Regions from separate parts of the Xenorhabdus griffiniae genome, predicted to be linked through region 3. Evidence: predicted binding sites of a transcription regulator. Region 3 holds the regulator's gene; each other region holds the start of a gene.
What was found. The regulator PurR, encoded in region 3, represses purine synthesis genes. The targets are predictions, from matches to a motif close to CANGCAAACGTTTGCNTG.
Positions count from the first base shown of each region.

Region 1: purM (phosphoribosylformylglycinamidine cyclo-ligase) is a predicted target of PurR. The motif match lies at 1,217-1,234, and genes of this name have one in related genera.
Region 2: glyA (serine hydroxymethyltransferase) is a predicted target of PurR. The motif match lies at 886-903, and genes of this name have one in related genera.
Region 4: guaB (IMP dehydrogenase) is a predicted target of PurR. The motif match lies at 979-996, and genes of this name have one in related genera.

Region 1 is NZ_CP147737.1:2,846,422-2,848,634, forward strand. It holds gene uraA (uracil permease) at 1-379, opposite strand, end outside; gene upp (uracil phosphoribosyltransferase) at 448-1,074, opposite strand; gene purM (phosphoribosylformylglycinamidine cyclo-ligase) at 1,298-2,213, shown strand, end outside.
Region 2 is NZ_CP147737.1:3,365,501-3,367,713, reverse strand. It holds gene glyA (serine hydroxymethyltransferase) at 1-778, opposite strand, end outside; gene hmpA (NO-inducible flavohemoprotein) at 1,139-2,213, shown strand, end outside.
Region 3 is NZ_CP147737.1:2,549,179-2,551,391, forward strand. It holds gene sodB (superoxide dismutase [Fe]) at 1-143, shown strand, start outside; gene purR (HTH-type transcriptional repressor PurR) at 644-1,669, shown strand; gene punR (DNA-binding transcriptional activator PunR) at 1,673-2,213, opposite strand, start outside.
Region 4 is NZ_CP147737.1:2,817,436-2,819,648, forward strand. It holds gene guaB (IMP dehydrogenase) at 1-914, opposite strand, end outside; gene xseA (exodeoxyribonuclease VII large subunit) at 1,088-2,213, shown strand, end outside.

The sequences.
Region 1 (2,213 bases), 300 kb from region 3:
CGCCCATCGCTGCCGGAGGAAACATCACATTAATCCATCCCCTTCCTGCAACTTTGACAAGCAAGGCCACCAAACAAAACAACAAACCACAGACAATAAATCCGCCTAATGCCAATTCATATCCCAAAGGCAGTAACAACAATACAGGCGAAATAAAAGCAAAGCTGGAGCCTAAATAAGCGGGGATCTTTCCTTTACAAATGAATAAATACAGTAATGTACCAATGCCATTGAACAACAAAATTGTCGCCGGATTAACTTTAAATAAAATGGGAACCAAAACGGTTGCACCAAACATGGCAAATAGATGTTGCAAACTTAAAGGAATAGTTTGTGCCAAAGGAGGTCTTTCTTCTACTCCAATAGTTCGACGAGTCATTATTGATATCCTCTTATATCATCTTGCTAGAAACCAAAAAAAACCGGCTTTTCAGCCGGCTATCAATGTTATTTAGTGCCAAATATTTTATCACCGGCATCCCCTAAACCAGGGACGATATACCCATGCTCATTGAGATAGTTATCAATCGAAGCGGTGTACAGTTCAACATCAGGGTGAGCTTTCTCCAGTGCAGCAATCCCTTCTGGCGCAGCAACCAAAACTAATACCTTAATGACAGGGCATCCCGCTTTTTTCAATAAGTCAATGGTCGCGATCATAGAGCCGCCGGTTGCCAACATTGGATCGACAACCAATGCCATGCGTTCATTAATATCGGAGACTAATTTCTGAAAATAAGGCACTGGCTCAAGTGTTTCTTCATCACGATAGACGCCAACAACACTGATTCGTGCACTAGGAATATTTTCCAATACACCATCCATCATGCCTAAGCCCGCACGCAGGATCGGTACTACTGTAATCTTTTTCCCTTTAATCTGATCTATCTCTACCGGACCACACCATCCGTCAATGGTGACTTTCTCGACTTCCAAATCAGCAGTTGCTTCATATGTCAGAAGACTCCCCACCTCTGAAGCCAGTTCGCGGAAGCGTTTGGTGCTTATATCATGATCTCGCATCAGGCCAAGTTTATGTTTAACTAGCGGGTGTTTAACCTCAACGATTTTCATGGGTTTCTCCTAATAGCCTGCGATAAAAAAATCGCGGGATTATAACTCCTTTTCCGTATCAAACCACTACCAATCTATTAATTTTTATCACGAACGCATGATTTTCTTCGATCCCGATCTCACAGGAAACCGATATAAAGCTATCGCAAACGTTTGCTTAGGCTGTTAGAATTGTCGCCGTTCTGTTTTATTTATAAAAATGCAACCGCCTGGGAGCTACGCAGTGACCAACAAAACCTCTCTTAGCTATAAAGATGCTGGTGTCGATATTGATGCCGGTAATGCCTTAGTCAATCGTATCAAAGGTGTCGTAAAACAGACCCGTCGCCCCGAAGTGATGGGAGGATTAGGTGGTTTCGGTGCTTTATGTGCCCTGCCACAGAAATATCGTGAACCGGTACTGGTTTCCGGTACAGATGGCGTTGGAACCAAACTGCGTCTGGCCATGGACTTAAAGCGCCATGACACTATCGGCATTGATTTGGTTGCTATGTGTGTCAATGATCTGGTTGTACAAGGCGCCGAACCTCTTTTCTTCCTTGATTACTATGCTACCGGCAAACTGGATGTCGACACCGCCGCCAGTGTTATCACCGGTATAGCAGAAGGCTGCAAACAAGCAGGCTGTGCATTGGTTGGTGGTGAAACGGCAGAAATGCCCGGCATGTATCACGGTGAAGATTATGATGTCGCGGGTTTTTGCGTCGGTGTTGTTGAAAAATCGGAAATTATTGACGGCAGTCAGGTTCAGACCGGTGATGCCCTGATTGCACTTGCATCCAGCGGACCACATTCCAATGGTTATTCTTTGATCCGTAAAATTCTTGAGGTCAGTCAGGCAGATCCTGAGACTACCGAACTTGAGGGAAAACCACTCGCCGATCACTTACTTGCCCCAACCCAAATTTACGTCAAATCCATTCTGGAGCTGATTGAGAAAGTTGATGTTCATGCGATTGCACATCTGACTGGCGGCGGCTTCTGGGAAAATATTCCGCGTGTTCTGCCAGAAAACATGCAGGCCAGAATCAATGCTAACAGTTGGCAATGGCCGGCGATTTTTACCTGGTTACAGCAAGCCGGCAATGTCAGCGAGCATGAAATGTACCGCACATTTAACTGTGGAGTCGGTATGATAA
Region 2 (2,213 bases), 820 kb from region 3:
AACCAGGGAAAACAGAGGAATTCAGTTTCTTGTAAAACTCTTCATCACCCCCCTTCGCCAAAATCAAGCCACCACGTGGGCCAGCCAATGTTTTGTGCGTTGTGGTTGTGACAACATGTGCATGAGGAACTGGGTTTGGATACACCCCTGCGGCAACCAGACCTGCTACGTGAGCCATGTCAACGAACAGATAAGCACCGATTTCATCCGCAATTTCACGCATCTTCGCCCAATCGACAACACCAGAATAGGCAGAAAAGCCGCCGATGATCATTTTAGGCTGATGTTTTTGCGCTTGATTACGAATATCGTCGTAATCGATTTTGCCATTTTCATCAATACCATAAGGCACGATATTATAAAGTTTGCCAGAGAAGTTAACTGGGGAGCCGTGAGTCAGATGGCCACCGTGCACCAGATTCATCCCTAAAACCGTATCGCCGGGTTTTAGCAGTGTCATATACACCGCAGCATTTGCCTGAGAACCAGAGTGTGGCTGGACATTAGCATAATCTGCGCCAAACAATGCTTTGGCGCGGTCAATCGCAAGCTGCTCAACCACATCAACATACTCACAGCCACCGTAGTAACGTTTACCCGGGTAACCTTCCGCATACTTGTTAGTCAGCTGAGAGCCTTGTGCCTGCATTACTCTTGGGCTGGTGTAGTTTTCAGAAGCAATCAATTCAATGTGTTCTTCTTGACGACAAACTTCCTGTTCCATCGCTTGCCACAGTTCGGGATCGTAATTCGCAATATTCATTTCACGCTTTAACATTGGGTTCTCCTGACTCAGCTACATCTCTAAAAAAATACCCCTGAGGGCCAGAATGGCACACAGTGTAAACTCTTTTTATCGAATGAGATAGTCTTGACAAAATAAATTACGCAAACGTTTGCACTTCATCCTGGTAACCCATTAGAAACTAAATAACCTACTGTTTCGCTAATGATTATGGATTTATTACTGAGATTTGTGATCCTGGTCGTGATCCACGTTAATTTAAATTCTATTTTTTTGACTTAAGGAAAGATAATTATCTTTTCTCAATCTGATACATTCCCAAACCCTATAAGTTGCATTTAAAATGCAATTTATAGATTTCAGCATTATGTGAGAAAAATTCAGGAGATCCCCATGCTAGATAGTCAGGTTATCGCAACCATAAAATCGACCATTCCATTAATTGTTTCCACAGGCCCTAAGCTAACTGCGCATTTTTACGAGCGCATGTTCAAGCATAACCCTGAATTAAAAGATATTTTTAATATGAGTCATCAGATCAACGGTGACCAGCGGGAAGCGCTTTTCAATGCTCTTTGTGCTTATGCTGGCAATATCGATAATCTGTCAGCACTCTTACCTGCCGTAGAAAAAATCGCCCATAAACATGCCAGCCTCAGTATTCAACCTGAGCATTATCAAATTGTAGGTAAGCACCTGCTGGCAACGATTGATGAAATGTTTCATCCTGGTGACGAAGTTCTCAACGCCTGGGGAGAAGCTTACAACGTATTAGCTAATGTCTTTATCAATCGAGAAGAGGAAATTTATCAAAGCGGTGAATCCCTGGAAGGAGGTTGGCGTGATCTACGTCAGTTTCGTGTTAGCCGGAAACAACCACAAAGTGATGTTATCACTAGCTTTGAGTTTTCGCCTGTTGATGGTGGCAAGGTTATGGATTATAAACCAGGGCAATACTTGGCAATCTATGTAGAAGATCCCACATTTGACAACCGTGAAATCCGCCAATATTCACTGACTGCCGCGCCAAACGGAACCAGTTACCAAATTGCCGTCAAGCGTGAACCTCAGGGCAAAATTTCAAACCATCTGCACGATAAGGTACAGGAAGGGGATATTGTGATGCTGGCTGCACCACACGGTGATTTCTTCCTTGATGTGCAACCTGATATGCCAGTTACACTGATTTCTGCCGGAGTTGGTTTGACACCGATGATGAGTATGCTGCAAGCCCTACATAACCAACATCATATTGGCGCAGTAAATTGGTTCCACGCCGCAGAGCATGGCGGCCATCATGCTTTCGCCAATAAGGTGAATGAAATTTCCCAATCTATGCCTAATTTGTATGCACAAGTTTGGTATCGTGAACCCAGAGATATAGATCAGAAAGGCATACATTACCAGCATATTGGGCTGATGGATCTATCGCTCGTGAAGGATGCAATAGCAGTGGAAGGGATGCAAT
Region 3 (2,213 bases):
TGACTGGCGAAGATAAGCCAGTGCTGACTGTTGATGTTTGGGAGCACGCATATTATATCGATTACCGCAATGCTCGCCCTCAATATTTGGAGCACTTCTGGGCTCTGGTCAACTGGAACTTTGTTGAAGAAAACTTAGCTTAATAAGATTAATTCTTATACTAGTTTGAAATAATAAGGGCGGGCTTTTCCTTTATTTGCGATATTGCACATGTTGGAAAACCCGCCCTTAAGATAAGTGGGGCTACAAATTCTTTTAGATCTTGATCAGATCAGGCAGAGGCTCCCCAGAAAAACAATCATGATTAATGCACTACTGGCGGCCAATAATCCCAATTTCAGATCTGTATCCATAGAACATCCTCAATGTGAAAATTAAGACACCTCAACATCCTAAATTTTAAGCGGTTATTTGCCATACTATCTAAAAATCATACCGCAAGATTTAATCCATACTCTTTATAGCATCGATTATTACTTTCACTTTTGAGCTAGATCAGACAAAATTCAAGGTTTACCGCTAAATTATTGCCAACCATCACCCTGTATACAAATATATTGGTAAACGATTAACAAATAGCTATACCCGAAAAGAAAGATAAAGGGTATATAAATTAGACCAGAAGGTCAGGAGTCCTTTTTTCATGGCAACGATTAAAGATGTGGCCAAACGCGCTGGTGTTTCGACTACAACCGTATCCCATGTTATCAATAAAACCCGTTTCGTCGCCGAAGATACAAAGGCCGCAGTTTGGGCCGCTATTAAAGAATTGAACTATTCTCCCAGTGCGGTTGCCCGTAGCTTAAAAGTTAACCACACCAAATCCATTGGGTTGCTGGCAACATCAAGTGAAGCACCATACTTTGCTGAGATCATAGAATCAGTTGAAAATAGCTGCTATAGCAAAGGTTATACCCTGATTTTATGTAATTCTCATAACAATCTTGATAAACAGAAAGCATATCTCGCGATGCTCGCACAAAAACGAGTAGATGGTTTGCTGGTAATGTGTTCAGAATACCCTGAGCAACTTTTGAGTATGTTGGAAGGCTATCGTAATATTCCTATGGTGGTCATGGATTGGGGAGAATCCAGAGGTGATTTTACCGATGCAATTATTGATAATGCCTTTCATGGTGGTTACCTGGCTGGCCGTTATCTTATTGAACGCGGTCATCGTGATATTGCATCCATTCCTGGACCATTGGCAAGAAATACGGGAGGAGGCCGCCACCAAGGTTTTCTTAAGGCACTAAAAGAAGCCAATATCGCTATTCGGGATGAGTGGATTGTACAAGGTGATTTTGAACCTGAGTCCGGTTACCAAGCCATGTATAAGATCCTGAATCAAAAACATCGTCCAACTGCTGTTTTCTGTGGTGGAGATGTCATGGCTATGGGAGCGATCTGTGCAGCTGATGAGTTGGGTTTGCGTGTTCCGCAAGATATTTCAATTATCGGTTATGATAATATTCGTAATGCCCGCTATTTTACGCCAGCATTGACAACCATTCACCAACCCAAAGAGCGTTTAGGGCAAATGGCCTTTTCAATGTTACTGGACAGGATAGTCAATAAACGTGAGGATGTACAAACTATCGAAGTCCACCCACGCCTTGTTGAACGGCGCTCTGTTGCAGATGGACCTTTTATCGATTATCGCCGCTGACAGTTAATTTTCTTGCAGCCATTCGGCATTAAGCGTTTCGCTATCCCCCAGATAATCAAGTAACCAGCTTAATGCCGGTGAATGGCTTTTTTGCGACCATGTCAAGCAGCATGGGCTGTCAGGCAATGGTTGTTCAAGTTCAAGTGTCATCAATTTGCCTTTACGGATCAGCGGTTGCGCACGGTGCTTAGGCACCATGCCTACACACAATCCATCCATCAAGCAACTTAATCCAACATCCCAATCAGGCACAATCAATCGCCGCTGATTATCCAAAGCCCATGTATCACGTTTAGGTAAGCTGCGCGCTGTGTCTTCAAGACATAAACTGGGATAAGGTCGCATTTGGTCATCATTCAATTTTCCCGATATTACTGCCAGTTCGTGTTCTGGACTGGCTACACACAGCCAAGGCATGAACCCCATATCCCTGAAGCTATATCGCTCACCAACAGGGGAAGCACGTGTCGCTCCGATGGCGACATCCACTCGGCCATCCACCAGAGCATCCCATACGCCATTGAAAACTTCAGGATAGATAAGT
Region 4 (2,213 bases), 270 kb from region 3:
CAAATGGAACCAGGACCGATACCTACCTTAACAGCGTTCACACCCGCGTCTACCAGTGCCTTGGCGCCTTCACCTGTCGCTACGTTACCGCCGATGATGGGCAGATCAGGATACTTAGCGCGAGTTTCACGAATACGCTGCAATACACCTTCAGAATGGCCATGGGAAGAGTCAATAAGCAGAACATCTACTCCCGCAGCAACCAATGCGTCAATACGTTCTTCGTTGCCAGAACCCGCGCCTACCGCAGCGCCAACACGCAGACGACCTTGTTCGTCTTTACATGCGTTTGGCTTACGCTCTGCTTTCTGGAAATCTTTCACGGTAATCAAGCCAAGCAAGTGGAAGTTATCATCAACAACCAGCGCTTTTTCAACACGTTGTTCGTGCATTTTTTGCAAAACCACTTCACGGGCTTCACCTTCTTTTACCGTCACCAAACGTTCTTTAGGCGTCATCACCGCAGTTACAGGTTGTTCCAGATCAGTCACAAAACGCACATCACGACCAGTAATGATACCTACCAGTTCGTTTTTTTCTGTTACCACTGGGTAACCCGCAAAACCATTGCGTTTGGCCAGTTCATGAACTTCGCGCAGAGTCGTCTGTGGCGTGACAGTAACAGGATCAGTCACCACACCACTTTCATGTTTCTTCACGCGGCTGACTTCTTCAGCTTGGCGTTCAATTGACATATTTTTATGAATGAAGCCAATGCCCCCTTCTTGTGCCAGTGCGATTGCCAGTGAAGATTCCGTCACAGTATCCATGGCTGCGGAAAGCATAGGTATGTTCAGGCGAATAGTGGAAGTTAATTGAGTGGACAAATCTGCTGTGTTAGGCAAGACTGTTGAGTGGGCAGGAACCAACAATACATCGTCAAAAGTTAATGCTTCTTTTTTAATTCGTAACATGGGCAATATCTCACCAGGCTATGGAGCAATAAGAGGGATAAAATATTGCCGCGGCATTATACAGGCCGAAATCGGTTGCCTCCAGCATTTTTTGAAAAAAATTCTTGATTAGTAATATGATGGGATTAATATCAGTCGATTAAGTCATTGTTTTAAAATTTGATCTAGCTCACATGTCACTACCAATCAATACCGGAATTTTTTCCGTTAGCCGTTTAAACCAGACTGTTCGTCAGTTGCTTGAGCTGGAAATGGGCAGAATTTGGTTATCCGCCGAAATATCCAATTTTTCTCAGCCATCGTCAGGGCATTGGTACTTCACATTAAAAGATGAGCGAGCACAGGTTCGTGCGGCTATGTTTCGCAGCCACAATTTGAGGGCAACGTTTCGTCCACAAAATGGTCAGCAGGTATTGGTGCGGGCACAAATCACATTGTATGAGCCAAGGGGTGACTATCAACTGATTGTAGAAAGTATCCAGCCTGCCGGAGATGGTTTGCTGCAACAACAGTTTGAAATGTTAAAGCAAAAGCTTTCCACCGAAGGCTTGTTCGATCAAATTCATAAAAAATCATTGCCCTCTCCGGCCAAACGACTTGGTGTCATCACTTCCAGTAGTGGCGCAGCACTGCATGATATTCTGCATATCCTGAAACGCCGTGATCCTGCCTTGCCAATCGTCATTTATCCTACAGCTGTTCAGGGAGCCGAAGCGCCATTACAGATTATTCGGGCAATCGAACTGGCAAATGCACGACAAGAGTGTGATGTTTTGATTGTCGGGCGAGGGGGCGGATCTTTGGAAGATTTGTGGTGTTTCAATGATGAACACGTGGCACGGGCAATATTCCAAAGCCATATTCCCATTGTTAGTGCTGTCGGTCATGAAACCGATGTCACTATTGCGGATTTTGTCGCTGATTTACGCGCACCGACACCTTCTGCGGCAGCAGAGTTAGTTAGCCGCAATCAAATAGAGTTATTGCGACAAATACAATCCCTGCAACAACGTCTGGAAATGGCAATGGATTATTTCTTTGCTCAAAAACAACAGAGAGTTAATGTATTGCAGCATCGCCTCCAGCAGCAACGTCCTGATTTACAACTGGCGCGCCAGCAGAATCATTTAGCTGAGTTACGGCAAAAGTTGATTGATCGTTTTTTACGTTGCCTGAAACAGCGATCAGTTTCGTATGAGAAGCTGAATCAACGATTGTTACAAATCCATCCTGAGCGGGAAATTCAGCGCTACAGCCAATCCATCCAACAATTTGATTTTCGTTTAAAACAGTCCATCG